3 regions of the Cryobacterium serini genome follow, and region 3 is predicted to be linked to each of the others. Evidence: riboswitches for the same ligand, from Rfam matches in the RefSeq annotation. Region 3 holds a riboswitch; each other region holds the start of a gene.
What was found. A riboswitch is a leader RNA that binds a small molecule or an ion and turns the genes downstream of it on or off. The one in region 3 is predicted to bind thiamine pyrophosphate.
Positions count from the first base shown of each region.

Region 1 (5,100 bases), on a different contig from region 3:
CGTCGATGAGCACCACGGGGTTCGGACCGGCAGCGGCCACGGCCTGCAGTATCGGTGCCAGCAAGACCATGTCGTCGTGAGGAACCAGCCCTCTATCGGTGTCAGGCAAGAATGAAACTCCAGGTCTCGGCCCACACCGCGACGCCGATAGCGATACCGGCAATGGCGAATCCGATGCCGACCAGAACCGCGTCAGCCGCTCGGACCCGCGACGGCCTGGCCCAGGTGCGGGGCTCGTCGCTGCCGAATCCGCGCGCCTCCATGGCCGTAGCGAGTTTGCTGCCCCGACGCACCGAAAGGACGAGCAGGGAAAAGGCCGGGCCGAAGAACCGGCGGGCGGCGCCGCGCGGTCCACCGCCATCGCCCACCCCGCGGGCCCGGCGGGCCAGCGTGAGCGAGTGCCAGTCTTCGACGAACATACCCACGAGTCGCAGACCAGCCAGGCCGCCGAGCACAAATCGCGCGGGCAGACGCAGTACCTGGGCTAGGCCGTCGGCTAGGTCCGTCGGATCCGTCGTAGCGAGCAGCACGATGCCGGGCAGGCCGATGGCGAGAACCCGCAGCCCGATAGCCAGGCCGAGCTGGGCTGAGCCGTCAGTCACGGAGATGAATCCGAACTGCCACAGCAGGCCACCGGAGTCTTCGCCATAGAGCACGGTCGTGACCATAGCCATCGGGGCCGCGATCCAGACCGGCGCGGTTCGCAGCCAGAATTGTCGGACGCTCAGGCCGCACCAGAGCAGAAGTGCGGCCTCGAGCAGCAGGGCGACTCCAGCCGAGACCCAGTCGATCGAGAGCAGCAGCGCACAGCTCACGATCAGGGCCACGGCGAGCTTGGCGACCGGGTTGAGTCGGGCGACAACGCTCGGGCGGATCGTCGGAGTCAGCAAGCTCATGGCGCCCCCGCCCCGAGGCGGATCGAGTCTGGCATACCGAGCCGGTATTCCTCGTCGGCCAGGGCGCTGACAAACTGGGCGTCGTGGGTGACCGCGACGAGCGCGATGCCCTCATCGAGCAGGTCGGCCAGCAGGGCCACGAGTTCCTGCCAGGTACGGGAATCCTGCCCGAAGGTCGGCTCGTCGAGCACGAGCAGACGGGGACGGGTCGCAAGAACGGTGGCGACGGACATCCGCCTCTTCTCGCCGCCCGACAGGGTGAACGGGTTGGCGTCGGCAAGATGATCGAGTCGTAGCCGGTGCATCAGCTCGTCGACGCGGCTGGTCTGTTCGGCCTGGCTGAGGCCGAGGGCGTGCGGGCCGATCAGCAGGTCGGCCCGCACGCTTGCGGCCAGGAATTGATGTTCCGGGTCTTGAAAAACGGTTCCAATGCGGGTCAGCAGCTGCTGGGAACGCCAGCGGTGCGGCTCGGGCGCGATATCGGCCGCAAACGTGTCACTCGCGTGCAGGGTTCCCCCGGCCGGCTTCAGCAATCCGGCCAGCGTAAGGGCGAGAGTGGATTTTCCCGCGCCGTTGGGGCCCGTCACAACGGTGGCGGTACCTGCCCGCAGGTTGAGGGTGATGTTCTCGGCCACGATGGATGCCGCGCGCCGGCCAAACGGAACGCGACCGACCGCGAGTCCCTCTGCCCGAAGCAGGGTCTCTGCCGAAGCGATGGGAGCGCGCGTCGGAAATCGGGGGGGCAGCGCCGGCACCCAGACGCCGGCCTGCGCCAACCGTTCCCCGTGCCTCGACAAGACTTCGCGGGTGGGACCGTCGGCCAGCACACCGCCGGCCGGGTCGAGCACGATGACGCGATCGACGACGTCCTGCCAGACTTCGACCCGGTGCTCGATGACCACCAAGGTGGCCCCGGATCGATCGAGCGAGCGCACAACGGCGTCGCGCACCTCGACGACACCATCGGGGTCGAGGTTCGCGGTCGGTTCATCGAGCAGCAACAGCCCCGGCCGCATGGCGAGCACGCCGGCCAGAGCCAGCCGCTGCTTCTGCCCGCCGCTCAGGCTCGAGGTGGGGTGGTCGAGGGGTAGGTTCAGGCCGACTTCGGTGAGAGCCTGCCGCACCCGCGGCCAGATCTCGGCACGTGGAACGGCGAGGTTCTCGCACCCGAACGCGACATCATCTCCGACCCTGGCCAGCACGACCTGAGAGTCCGGATCCTGCAGCACGAGTCCGACCCGGCCGCGCGCCTCGGCCGGGCGACGGCCGTCGATGAGCAGGCTGCCGGTTTCGTCGCCGTCTTCGGCATCGCCGAGCACACCGGCCAGCGCGTGCACCAGCGTACTCTTGCCGGCACCGCTGGCACCGAGCAGCAAAACCCGCTCGCCAGGCTCGACCTGCAGGTCAAGCCCGGACACCGCCTGATTGTGGCGCCCGGCGTGGCGCCAGCCCCAGTCACTGGCTTGAATCTGAACGGCCCGAATCTGCGCATCGTGACCGGCGGGAAACGGCGGGGTGTGCAACATCCGCTAGCTGATCGCGGCGGAGTGTGCTCGCGACCCTTCCCGACCGGCAGCAAAGCGGCTCAGCGCACCCGTGCGGGCCAGGCCGCGCACGGCCAGCCAGGACAGCAGGCCGGCGAGCACCGTGCCCGACACGACCGCGGATACGAAATAAACGGCTTTGTAGCCAAAATCCAGTGCTGCATAGCTCGTGAAGGTCGTGTCGAGAAACCCTACGGCCACACCGGCGCCCGCGCCGGCGAGCAGGGCCACGCCCAGCCTCCAGTTGGTATACAGGAACAGCGCGAGAATGATTTCGGCGCCCAGGCCTTCCACGACGCCCCAGATGAGTGTGGAGAATCCCCACTGGGTGCCGATCAGCATTGATACGACGGCGGCGACGACCTCGGTGTACACGGCCGCGCCGGGCTTGCGGATGATGAGGCCGCCGAGCACTCCGGCGAACAGCCAGCCACCGGCCAGGAGACCTTCGAGGCCGGGCGTGAACGCAAGGATGGCGCTGAGCGGGGACCAGGCGAGGCCCCAGGCCCAGAAGATGACGCCGCTCGCGACGCCGATGACGCTCGCGACGACGATGTCGACCACGCGCCAGCGAAAGTTGCGTGGCTTCTTCGTCGTGACCGATCGTGTGGCTGTGATTGTAGCGTGCACTGTGCGTGCCCTTTCCGTAGGTGAATACAGGGCACGGGATCGAGAAGCCTCCCTGCGCTGGCATGATCCAGATCAGGTTCGACGGTCGAAGCTTGGTCAGCTTCCTCTCAGCCCGGTGTACCGGACTCCCGTGATCGTTTTCAATTCTAGCGCCCCGCCTAGACTTGCGGCATGGGAATCACGACATGAGCATCGGAATCCTGCTCGTGTTGGCCACGCTATATCTCCTGCTGATGCGTCGGTTTGTGATGCGGCGTCGGCGCATCGCCCAGGGGCTGCCGGTGAACGGCCCGTGGCATTTTCCGACCTGGCTGCGCCTTCGGATGCCACGGTGGGCGCGCCGTCGTTTCGCGCGGCGGCCGCGCCGGCCCCGCCGCATCCGTTCTGCTCGTCGCCCCCGCCGCGCTCGCCCGGGACCATCTTTGGACCACGGGAGCAGTTTATAGACTGGGCCCGCGGACGGGGCCCGGGCCCCGTCCGGAGAGCGGGGCTACTTCTTCAGGGCTCGGATTACTCGGGCCAGGGCTCGGCCGGCGACCACAAGGAACGGCACACCGACTGCGAGCAGGGCGATGACGTTCGGCTCGAACCGAGCGGTGCTGCCCGCCTTGACATAGGCGCCGATCGGCAGCGACACCCCACCGCCGCCGCCACCGGATCCGGCAGCACTGCCTTCACCGGTATCACCGCCACCGAAACCGTAGTAGCTGAGCGCCACTGGTACGAGGGTGACGCCATCAATTTGCACGGGATCACCGTAAGCCGATTTCACACCGGCGGAACGGAAGGTGTCTGCGAGTTTTTCCGGGAGGCTGGTCATTCCAACAGGGTAGCCGACTCGTGCCCTATGGGCGAGGCTTGAAAAACGAGGCCGGACGCACGCTTCCCGCCCCGAATCGCTCGGTCACGGAGTCAACCGCCAGCTCGGCGCCCCGCCAGTCCTCGTCGGGATCCCACAACCCCACCGATCCCGACGCCGTACCGAGTTGCTCGGCCCGCACGCCGATCAGACGCACCCGAATACCCGACGCGGCCAGCAGGTCGAACGCAGCGACTGCTTCCTCATAAATGCGCCGGCCAACATTGGTCGGTTCAGCGAGGGTACGCGACCGGGTAACGGTGCTGAAGTCGGTGTAGCGCAGCTTGAGTGCCACGCGCCGTGCCACGAGATTGCTGCGCCGCAGCCGAGCGGCCACAAGGTCGCACTGCCGCAGCAACTCACTGTGCAGTCGGTCGATGTCGGTCTCGTCGTGCTCAAAAGTCACCTCGTGGCCAACGCTTTTCTCTTCCCGCTCAATCGTCACCGGGCGTGGGTCACGCCCCCAGGACAACTCGAACAGCTTCAGACCGGAGGCCTCCCCCAGCGTCTTTTTCAGCACGTCTAACGGCGTGTGCGCAATATCACCAATGAGTTTCAGGCCGAGGCGCGTGAGCATCTGCGCGGTGGCGGACCCCACGCCCCACAGGGCGGTCACGGGCAGCGGATGCAGAAACTCGACCGTCTCATCGCCCGGCACGACGAGCAGACCGTTGGGTTTGGCCAGGCCGGAGGCAAGTTTGGCGACGAACTTGGTCGACGCCGCGCCCACGGAGCAGACGAGGCCGGTTTCGGCAAACACGCGCGCGCGAATGAGTTCGCCGATCACAGCCGGAGAACCAAACAAATTAGTCGCGCCGGCAACGTCAAGAAAAGCTTCGTCGATGCCGAGCCGTTCCACCAGCGGGGTGACGTCGTCGAAGATCCCCATCACCCGGTTGGAAAAGTCGCGATACAGCCCCATGTGTGGCTCGAGTACGATCGCGTTCGGGCACTGGCGTAGCGCTACCGCCATCGGCATGGCCGAGTTCACGCCGTATTTTCGGGCAATGTAGTTGGCCGCCGTGACGACCGAACGGCCACCGCGGTGGCCGACGATCACCGGCAGGTGTACGAATTCGGGGTGGGAGAGCAACTCGACCGAGACAAAGAACGCGTCCAGATCCACGTGCAGCATCGTCGCCGAACGGTCGTCGACGTCGTCCGCCGAAAT
Region 1 is NZ_SOHN01000009.1:110,590-115,689, reverse strand. Features, by position in the region: gene E3T51_RS06060 (AAA family ATPase) at 1-109, opposite strand, end outside; gene E3T51_RS06055 (energy-coupling factor transporter transmembrane component T family protein) at 102-896, opposite strand; gene E3T51_RS06050 (ABC transporter ATP-binding protein) at 893-2,422, opposite strand; gene E3T51_RS06045 (ECF transporter S component) at 2,426-3,070, opposite strand; TPP riboswitch at 3,103-3,212, opposite strand; gene E3T51_RS06040 (hypothetical protein) at 3,561-3,890, opposite strand; gene dinB (DNA polymerase IV) at 3,916-5,100, opposite strand, start outside.
Region 1: it holds a riboswitch for thiamine pyrophosphate, as region 3 does, so the genes downstream of both, E3T51_RS06045 (ECF transporter S component) here and thiC (phosphomethylpyrimidine synthase ThiC) in region 3, are expected to answer to the same signal.

Region 2 (5,100 bases), on a different contig from region 3:
TGCGGGGAACGACCGCGGCGTTTCGCGCCACGGCTACGCCGAGGCGGCTCCCGTCGACTGCCTGTCCGCCTGTTTCGATGCGTCGCCCGGTGATCTCGGCTACGAGGTCGGTCACGGTGCCGCCGGATACGGTTCGTTTCTGGCCATTGACGGCGATGATTACGGTCACGATAGGCCTCCTTTCAGTGAAGCGGATGCGGGCTCCCGGCTCGCCGAGAATCGATCGGGCCGAAAGTTTTGCCACCGATCGTCTGCGATTCCCTCGATGAGCTGCAGACAGTACTGGGCTGCGACCGGGGTGAGCAATACACCGTGACGAAAGAATCCGGTGGCAATGATGAGGCCGGCAATGTCGCCGCTTGAACACCCGACGCGGCCGAGGAACGGTGCATTGTCCGGCGTTCCCGGACGAGCCCGAGCGGTCGTTTCGATCAGCTCCAGTTCGCTGACCGCCGGCACCAGAACCTGTGCATCGCGCAGCAGCTGATACACGCCACCGGCCGACACGGCGCCCGAGCCGTCGTCGCGCTGGGTGGCGCCGATCACGAGCGTTCCGTCGGTGCGCGGAACCAGATAGACCGGCACCCCATGCACCAACCCGCGCACCGTCGAGGTGAGTAGCGGCCGAAGATGCTCGGGCACCCGCAACCGAAGTATGTCCCCGTACACCGGGCGAAGCGGCAGCTGCAGGTGCTCGGGTAGCCCGCCCAAATCGGCTGCCCCTAGCCCATTGGCCACGACCACTTCGGTGGCGTGAATCGTGCGACCATCCGCCAGGGTGACACCGGTGACGCGCGAGGAGGTATCCGCTGCATCTGCGTGCATCAACCCGCTGGCATGCACCCGAACCAGGGCGTCCTGACCGTTTGGCGCGAGGGCAGCGAGCGCGGACTGGATGCGCGCGGTGAGTCGTCGCGGGTCGACCTGGTGATCTTGTTCCACCAAAAAGGCGGCGGAAACCTGAGGGCTCAGCATCGGTTCAAGCACCCGCGCTTCGCGCACAGTGAGGGGCTCGACCCCCAGCCCATTGGCCACCTGCACAGCACGCAGGTCGGCGAGCGCGTGCCGGTCAGCTGCGTCCGCGCCCACGTTCAGGGTCGTGGTTCGCTGGTATCCGGTAGCGTCGCTATCGGTTCCGAGCGAGTCGATGAAGTCGGGATACAACTTCGAGGACGCGAGCATGAGATCAAGCAATGCCTCTTCCCGGTAGTGCAGCTCGCTCACCGCTGCGAGCATTCCGGCTGCAGCGAAGGTGGCGCCGCCGGCCGGGTCGGGATCGATGACGACCACGGTACGACCGGAATGCGCCAGCGCCCAGGCAATGCCGAGCCCGATCACGCCGCCGCCAATAACGGCAACATCAACCGTTCGCTGCGCTGGCCGCTCACTCATGGTGTGCACCGATGCCACGGCAGCGCCCCCTAGGGTTGGTCGCATGGACCCCATCACCGCCCGGCTGTATCTCTGCACCGATGCCAGAAGGGATCGCGGAGATTTCGCCGACTTTGTGGATGCCGCCTTCGCCGGCGGGGTCGACATCATCCAGCTGCGCGACAAGAATATCGACGCGGCCGAGGAGCTTCACTACCTCGAGGTTCTCCGCACGGTCGCCGACCGTCATGGCCGGCTCTGGGCGGTCAACGACCGGGCGGATATCGCCGTCCTCGCCGGCGCGCCGGTTTTCCATGTCGGCCAGACCGATCTGCCGCTGCCCGCCGTCCGCGGACTGCTCGGCGCGGCGGCGCGGATCGGCCTGTCCACCCACACCACTGAGCAAGTGGACGCCGCCGTCACCGCAGACAACCTCGACTACTTCTGCGTTGGTCCGGTCTGGGCGACGCCAACGAAGCCCGGTCGTGCAGCGGTCGGAACCGACCTGCTGCGCTATGCGGCCGCACGGTGCGCATCCGCTGGCAGCCTGCGCCCCTGGTTTGCCATTGGCGGCATCGACCTGGGCACCATCGACCAGGTGGTCGATGCCGGCGCTACCCGGGTAGTGGTGGTGCGCGCGATCACCGACGCCAACGACCCGACGGACGTCGCCGAGCGGCTTCTCGCCAGCCTCCCGCCGCTCCCCTAATCCCGCCGACCGCACCGCGTTCATGACACGCCCGCGGTCAGAACGGATGCCGCTGTCGCGCGAGCGAACAGCCGATGGAAGTGGTGGATCGGGCCGTTTCCCTGGCCGACCTCGAGGTCATCGGCGTGGGCCAGGGCGTCTTGGAGCCACTCTTTGACCTCGATCAGGGACTGCGCCCAGTCACCGGTTCTCGCCTGCACCGTGGCCATGGCCGAGGAGAGCGAGCATCCGGTTCCGTGCGTGTTCCTGGTGCGGATACGTGGCAACGCGATCTCGACCACGCTGTGCGGCAGCAGCCCCTGGGTGTTGACCAGGGCATCCGGGCAGCTGGTTTCGTTGAGATGGCCGCCCTTGACCAGCACGGTGACACCGGTGCAAGCAGACAATCTTTTGCCCTGTTCGAGGACCTTTGCCCAGGTGGCCGCCGGGTGTTCGTCCAAGAGAACGGCCAACTCGAAAACGTTGGGCGTGACGAGATCGACCTGAGGAATCAGGTCGCGCAGCGCCTGCTCTGCTGACGGTTCGAGCAGCCGGTCCCCACTCGTTGCCACCATCACCGGGTCGAGCACCACCAGGGGCGGTCGACACGCGGAAAGCCAGGAACGCACCTCGGCGATCACGTCGAGTTGCGCGAGCATGCCGATCTTGACGGCATCGATGGTCACATCGTCGCTCACGGCGTTCAATTGTTGACGCAGAAAGGCGGATGGCGGCGTGTGCACCGAGCGCACCCCGCGCGTATTCTGCGCGACCAGGGCACTCACCACGGCCATGCCGTAGCCGCCGTTGGCCGCAATACTCTTCAGGTCGGCCTGAATTCCGGCGCCGCCGGTCGGATCGGTTCCGGCGATACTGAGAATTCGAGGCGTTTGCCGAAGCGCGAGCTGGGAGGGTCGATCAGTCATCCGTGACATTCCTTCGCTAGTACTAACTAGACAGGTTCAACGGGTATTGATCTCAGCACGCACACTATGTGCGGCACCCCGTGTCACGGACAAGCCTATATGCGCGCACGCATTCAGCGCGCAACCGCTGTTATTGGCTCCAACTGGCTCGAAGGCACTGGCTCGAATGCACTGGCTCGAATGCACTGTCTTGCCCTGGTCGAGCACCGGCGCAACCGTTGGTCGACCGATCCGGGAGCAAGGTTACGGGGACTTCACTGCGACAGCTCACGGATGCGACAGCTCACGGAGCGCGGCCAAGTGGCCGTCTATTGCCGCCCGACCGCGCAGGGTGAGGGCGACGCTTGTCGTGCGGCGGGCATCCGCTCGTGCGGGCGATGATTGCTTCACGGTCAGCACGTAGCCGAGCTCGGCCAGGTTGCGGATGGTCTTGGACAGCGCCGCTTCGCTTAGCTCCAGGGTGGTCGCAATCGTGTTGAATTCCGCAACACCAGTCACCCGCAGCAGCGCGCATACCCTCAGACGGGTTGGTGCATGGATCGCGTCATCAAAGCGTGGCTTAACCGACACGGAGCAGTTCCCGCGCATTGGCCAGATCATAGAGGACCGATCCGATGAGGGCCGCGACGAATCCAGCGACCGCGGTTACCACGATCTCCGCGTGCAGGTTGTTAATCTCGAAGTAGATCGATAGGGCAAACGCTCCGATGATTGCAACGCAGACGATGATGAGGATCGTCAGGCTCATCGGCCCGGTCGGTCCGGGTAGCGTCACGAGCCGCATCCGCCTGCGAACGAGATGATCGATGCCGACCAGCGCCAAAGTGGCGATCGCCGACACCATCATCATTCCGAATGCAATCCCCGCGGCCGGCGAGGCGATTACCGCCGCAATGGCGATTGCTTGTGCGGGGGCTGTCCACCAGGTCTGCGCTTGCAGCCGTCGTCCAAGCCGCTGCCGGTCCGTTGCTATCGCGACGAGCGCGGCGCGTGCCGAGGAGGCTGTATCCGCTCGGGGGCTTTCAGATTCCATACTGGCAAGTAAATCACTTGCCGGACCGTTAGGCATCCTTCGTGAAGTCGGACCACGTCACGGCAATCGGCTGGTCAGCACCCTATGGCGGCAAGAAGATATTTCTGAACACACGTCACCATTTTGCTGAGATAGTCTCGTGTTTGTGAGCGTTTTAGGCTATAATTATGGGTGAAGGAGGCACCGACGCCATGACCCTCACCGCCCCGCCCGCCGCCACCGGCTCTGTGCCGGAACCCGAGGGTTCCCGGGTTTTGGTCATTGCTCAGGCTGGCGCTTTGCTGGGGTCTGTTTTAGACGGAACACGGTTTGGTCACCTGAACGATGCTGAAGCTGTCGCGGTCCTGGCGGCGTTGGAGGAGCTGGGCCGCAAGGTTGATGGTGCCAGGCTACGCGCCACCACCGACATTGGTGTGCGCGCCGAAACCGACCTCGGCAACGGCTCGCTCGCCTACAAGAACGGATGCCGCAACCGGGTCGAGTTCATCACCCAACTCGCCGGTATCTCCGGCCGCGAAGCCAAACGGCGCCTGAAGCTGGGCGAGACCACGGTCGAACGCACCCCGCTCGGCCTGCCGGTACCGGCCCGGTACCCGGTTATTGCCGACGGGCTGGAGAGCGGTGAGCTCGGGGTGGAGTCGGCCGAAATCATCGCCACCACCCTCACCGCGCTGCACGGAAAAGTCATGCAGGACGACCTCGACCACGTGGAACGCGCCCTGGTCGCGTCGGCGACCGGAGCGATCACCCCGGAAACGGCCGGGCTGCCCGGGGCCGGTATCCGCTTCGCGCCCGACCTGCTGCGGGCACAAGCCCTGGAATGGCAGGGCCGGCTCGACCCGGACGGTACCGCCCCCACCGACGACCTCGTCGAAGCGAGAAGCTCTCTGACGTTTGGGCTGCTCCGCAACGGGCTCTACCCGCTGCGGGCTGACGTCACCCCCGAACTACGCGGCATCATGGACACCCTCTTCGACACCTATTTGTCGGCCCGGTCTCGTACTCCCCGGTTTGAACCCACCGAACCCGACGACAGCACAGGCGTTGGCACTGTCACGGGCACCGAACTGGACGGCCTGCGT
Region 2 is NZ_SOHN01000016.1:78,677-83,776, reverse strand. Features, by position in the region: gene thiS (sulfur carrier protein ThiS) at 1-169, opposite strand, end outside; gene thiO (glycine oxidase ThiO) at 166-1,392, opposite strand; gene thiE (thiamine phosphate synthase) at 1,436-2,080, shown strand; partial or broken gene thiD (bifunctional hydroxymethylpyrimidine kinase/phosphomethylpyrimidine kinase) at 2,149-2,994, opposite strand; TPP riboswitch at 2,977-3,076, opposite strand; gene E3T51_RS12380 (transcriptional regulator) at 3,253-3,573, opposite strand; gene E3T51_RS12375 (hypothetical protein) at 3,545-4,018, opposite strand; gene E3T51_RS12370 (HNH endonuclease signature motif containing protein) at 4,186-5,100, shown strand, end outside.
Region 2: it holds a riboswitch for thiamine pyrophosphate, as region 3 does, so the genes downstream of both, thiD (bifunctional hydroxymethylpyrimidine kinase/phosphomethylpyrimidine kinase) here and thiC (phosphomethylpyrimidine synthase ThiC) in region 3, are expected to answer to the same signal.

Region 3 (5,100 bases):
CCGGGAGCGCAGCCCAACTCATTCTGCATCGCCCGGCGACACCGGTCATAGGCCTGAAGCCCCTCGGCGTGACGCCCGCTCATCTCCAGGCTGAGGATGAGGGCCGTCCAGGCCCGCTCGTTCAGCGGCTCGTCGGTCAGGGCGAGATTCGCGAAATCGAGAGCGTCATCAATGCGGTGCAGGGCTGCGGCGGTTTCCGAGGCGAGAATGCGGGCGCTGGTGAGGCGCGCGGCGTGCAGGTCGCGGGCTTCTGATGCCCAGGCCGGAATGAGCTCGTCGCCGAGCAGTGGCGCGGCGGCGAGATCCAGAGCCCGCAGCAACAAAGGGTAAGCGAGGCCGGGAAGGGTCTTCTGCGCTCGCTGTAACAGAACGTCGAACTGGTCTAGGTCGACGTCGACCAGGTCACGGTCCAATACGTAGCCGCCAGTCGTGGTTTGCAGCGGCCCGAATTTTCCCGCACCCGGCTGCAGATGCCGACGGAGAACACTCACGTAGCTTTCGAGGGTGGGCAGCGCCTCGACCGGAGCATTGGCGCCCCAGAGCAGTTCAATCAGTCGGTCCTTGGAAACTGGCAGCCCGAGGTTCACAAGCAGAATCTCGAAAATCTGTCGTGGTTTGGGTCCGCCCAATTGATGGGCGTGCAGTACGGTCGACCCCCGTCGAACGCTGAGGTTTCCAAAGACGTGCACGTTCAGGTGGGCCATGGTTGTCGCGGTCGGCTGTACTCGTGTGTCGAATCCGGTTGTCATGACGACCTCCATTGTTGGAATGCACTCATGGTGCCCGCTTGCCGATGGGCGGGGGTAGCCGCGTGTGAGGTAGGCACTTACCCCCAATTTCGGGGATATTTTCACGGCGCGACGTGGTGCCCGGTTCCCAGAGATAAACGCGCCCTCCTGTGGGCCGTCCAGCACGAGGGGGATGGCCTGATTCGGGACTTCGAAAACCAGGGTGGCCGGAACGGATTCGGCGTCGAAAGAGAGGCCAGCGGCATCCACTGCTGTGAGCTCGAGCAGAATGCGCACGCGGTGAGCTCCGGGCTGCACCGGGCTGTCCAGACAGTCTGCTGCGCTCGGTGGCACCCAACCGTCGAATTTGAGCGGGATGACCGCGCTGATGCGGGCCAGCCCGCCCGGTGTGGCGGCTGTGTCGCCGAACGCGGTGCTCGGCTTCGTGCCGGTGAGAAGCAGCACACAGGCCAACGCTGCCATCACAAGCCAGGCGACGGCCAGCAGGATCAGGATCCTGCGGCGACGCTAGATCAGGGTGCGGTGCGGTGCGGCTGCGTCTGCCGGGTACTTTCACCGTGCCGCACGGCGTCGTCGGGGTGAACCAGAATCAGTGCTCGTCTGTCCCGAGCACACGCAGCGGCAGGTAGACCGAGCTGCCCAGTCGGGTGAACTCGGCAGATTTCTCGGCCATGCCGGCCTCAATAGCCTCGAGGCTGGTGAGGCCGTTTTCTTCGGCGTAGACCCGTACATCCGCTGAAATGCGCATGGAACAAAACTTAGGACCGCACATACTGCAGAAGTGGGCGGCTTTGGCTGGCCCGGCAGGAAGCGTCTCGTCATGAAAGCTCTGGGCGGTGTCTGGGTCCAGCGAGAGCGCGAATTGGTCTGTCCAGCGAAACTCGAACCGGGCGCGACTGAGCGCGTTGTCGCGCTCCTGCGCACGCGGATGCTGCTTGGCCAGGTCGGCGGAATGGGCGGCGATCTTGTAGGTGATCACGCCGGTCTTCACATCGTCGCGGTTGGGGAGCCCGAGGTGTTCCTTGGGGGTGACGTAGCAGAGCATCGCGGTGCCGGCCTGGGCGATGATGGCCGCGCCGATCGCACTCGTGATGTGGTCGTAGGCTGGCGCAATATCGGTGGCGAGCGGGCCGAGCGTGTAGAACGGTGCCTCCTCGCAGAGTTCTTCTTCCAGGCGCACATTTTCGACGATTTTGTGCATCGGCACGTGGCCGGGGCCCTCGATCATTACCTGCACGCCGTACGATTTTGCGACCTTCGTCAGCTCGCCCAGGGTGCGCAACTCGGCGAACTGGGCCTCGTCGTTGGCATCGGCGATGGATCCGGGCCGCAGGCCGTCGCCGAGCGAGAAGGTCACGTCGTAGCGGCGCAGAATCTCGCACAACTCCACGAAGTGGGTGTACAGAAAGCTCTCCTGATGGTGAGCGAGGCACCAGGCGGCCATGATCGATCCACCGCGCGAGACGATTCCGGTGACCCGGTTGGCGGCGAGCGGCACGTAGCGCAGCAACACGCCGGCGTGCACGGTCATATAGTCGACACCCTGCTCGCACTGCTCAATCACGGTGTCGCGGTAAATCTCCCAGGTGAGCAGTGCCGGGTCACCGTTGACTTTTTCGACGGCCTGATAGAGCGGAACGGTGCCCACCGGAATGGGCGAGTTGCGCATGATCCACTCCCGGGTGAGGTGGATGTCCTTGCCGGTCGAGAGGTCCATCAGGGTGTCTGCTCCCCAGCGGGCGGCCCAGACCATTTTCTCGACCTCCTCGGCGATCGATGAGGTCACGGCGGAGTTGCCGATGTTGGCGTTGATTTTCACGGTGAAGGCCTTACCGATGATCATCGGTTCGCTTTCGGGATGCTTATGGTTGGCCGGAATGACTGCCCGGCCGCGCGCCACTTCGTCGCGCACGAGCTCGACGGAGACGCCCTCGCGGGCGGCGATGTAGGCCATTTCCGGAGTGACGATACCGGCCCGAGCCCAGACCAGCTGGGTCGCAGCGCCGTCGACGGGCAGCGGATGCTCCCACCCGGCCCGCTCCCGCGGCAGGCCCTCCTCGAGATCAATGGTGGCCGAGTCGTCGGTGTACGGGCCCGAAGTGTCATACAGGTCGAAGTGCTCGCCGTTGCTGAGGTTCACCCGACGAATCGGAATGTGAAGCCCTGGCCAGTGTGGCACCGGTTCGTAGCGTTTACTGCTGCCCTGGATCGGGCCGGTCGTGACGGTTTGGGAGATGGTTGATTCGTCAATTGTGCGCATGTAATCGAACTTCCTACGCCGGCATTACCCGGACAGGTTCAACGGTCGACGGCCCTGGCCGTCCTCTCAGCTCGCTGGTGCGCGCTCCCGTGGTGGTGTGTGTCTTCTGACCCCTTCACCCTAGCGGTCAGCGGGCGAGGGCTGCCAACTCGGCGCGGGTCGAGGCGCCCACCTTGCGCAGCAGATTGGCCACGTGAAACTTCACGGTGTTCTCGCTGATGGTCAGCGCCTCGGCGATCGCCTTATTGCGTGCGCCCGACGCCACGAGCTCGAGCACGCCACGTTCGCGTGGGCTGAGCCCCCAGGCCGCAGCGGCAGAAACGGATGCCGTGGGCGCGTCGAGTGGCAGTGACACCGCCATCTCGGACCCCCAGCCGGCGGTCGCCTCGACGCCCAGGGTGCCGCTGAGAGCGACGACGCGGGCGGCGAGCTGGCGCACGCTGGGAACCTCCGCGTCGAGGTCGCCCGGTCCGTCGTCGCGAATGCGAATGAGCAGGTTGCTGCCGTCGCAGTCCCATTGCACGCGCACCCGGGCGACCCCGGTCTGCTCAACCAGGGCGAGCACGGCGCCGCGCACGATGGCGCGGGCTTCGTGAGCGACCTCACCGGGCAGGGCGCGCCCATTCACCGGTGGCTCGATAAACTGCACGTCGAGGTCACCGAAACGCACGAGCGGGCGCAGATCGTCGCGCAGCCGTTCGAAGGCCTGAGCGACGGGTTCCTCGGTGAGGCTGCGATCCAGGTCACTCACCGCGCGCAGCGCGACCATCGCAGCGGCGGCCAGCTCGGTGGCTTTCTGGCGGGCGGCCGTGTCACTCGTGCTACCCGAGCGCAGCACTGCGAGCAGGGTTTCCAGCGTGGTCGCGTGCGCGTCGGTCAGGTCGGCGATGAGTCTGGAGCGTTCGGCCGCCGCGCTGCGCGCGGTCTGCGCGGTGGAACTGGCAGGGCGAGTGCCGGGCTCAGGGGAGGTTGCGAAGATCGTCATAGGTCTACCCTACCCGGACCATCCGCGATGCCCACTCATAGCCATCCGTTTGGGTAGTTAAACCAACCTTTTGGCGGGCAGCACTCCCGCTCGAAGGAGTGGAGTATTAACCTATGACCGAAACGACAACCACCCCAACTGCAGCGGACGCCCTCGGGCTCATTTTCGCTGAGAACAGCCACGTCGTCGACGCGCTGCGGTCTGCATCCGCTTCATCGCTCGACGAGGCCGTCACCGTGCTCGCTGCGGCGCCTCGAATTTTCGTGCTGGGTGCCGGCCGCTCCGGCCTAGCTCTGAAGATGACCGCTATGCGGCTGATGCATCTCGGACTCGACGTGCACGTTGTCGGCGAGGTGACCAGCCCAGCGATCGCCTCGGGCGATCTACTGCTGGTTGCGAGTGGCTCCGGAACGACGGGCGCCATTGTGCGAGCCGCCGAAACGGCTCACAGTGTGGGCGCGAACATACTCGCGCTCACTACGGCTCCCGAGTCGCCGCTAGGGCGGCTTGCTGCGGTGACCGTGGTCATTCCGGCTGCGACCAAGCAGGACCATGCCGGACAAGTGTCGGCCCAGTATTCGGGCGGTCTGTTCGAGCAGGCCGTGCTGCTCGTTGGCGATGCCCTGTTTCACACGCTCTGGCAGGTGAGCGGGGCCACGGCTGAACAGCTTTGGCCGCGTCACGCCAACCTCGAATAGGGCGCGTACCCCCCACAAGAACTTTCCACTCTTCATCACTAACAGAAAGCAGAATCCCATGAAGCTCCAAGTAGCAATGGACGTATTGACCACCGAAGCCGCGCTCACGCTGGCCGCGCAGGTTGCCCCGCACGTTGACATCATCGAACTCGGCACCCCGCTGATCAAGGCAGAGGGCCTGCGCGCCGTCACCGCGATCAAGGCCGCGCACCCCGACAAGATCGTCTTCGCCGACCTCAAGACCATGGATGCCGGCGAGCTCGAAGCCGACATCGCCTTCGCCGCCGGCGCCGACCTCGTGACCGTGCTCGGCACGGCCGGTGACAGCACCATCATCGGAGCCGTCGCTGCCGCAACCAAGCACGGCAAGGGCATTGTTGTCGACCTTATCGGCGTCGCCGACAAGGT
Region 3 is NZ_SOHN01000008.1:171,499-176,598, reverse strand. Features, by position in the region: gene E3T51_RS04170 (AfsR/SARP family transcriptional regulator) at 1-1,193, opposite strand, end outside; gene thiC (phosphomethylpyrimidine synthase ThiC) at 1,339-3,009, opposite strand; TPP riboswitch at 3,003-3,110, opposite strand; gene E3T51_RS04160 (LuxR C-terminal-related transcriptional regulator) at 3,137-3,994, opposite strand; gene hxlB (6-phospho-3-hexuloisomerase) at 4,108-4,692, shown strand; gene hxlA (3-hexulose-6-phosphate synthase) at 4,751-5,100, shown strand, end outside.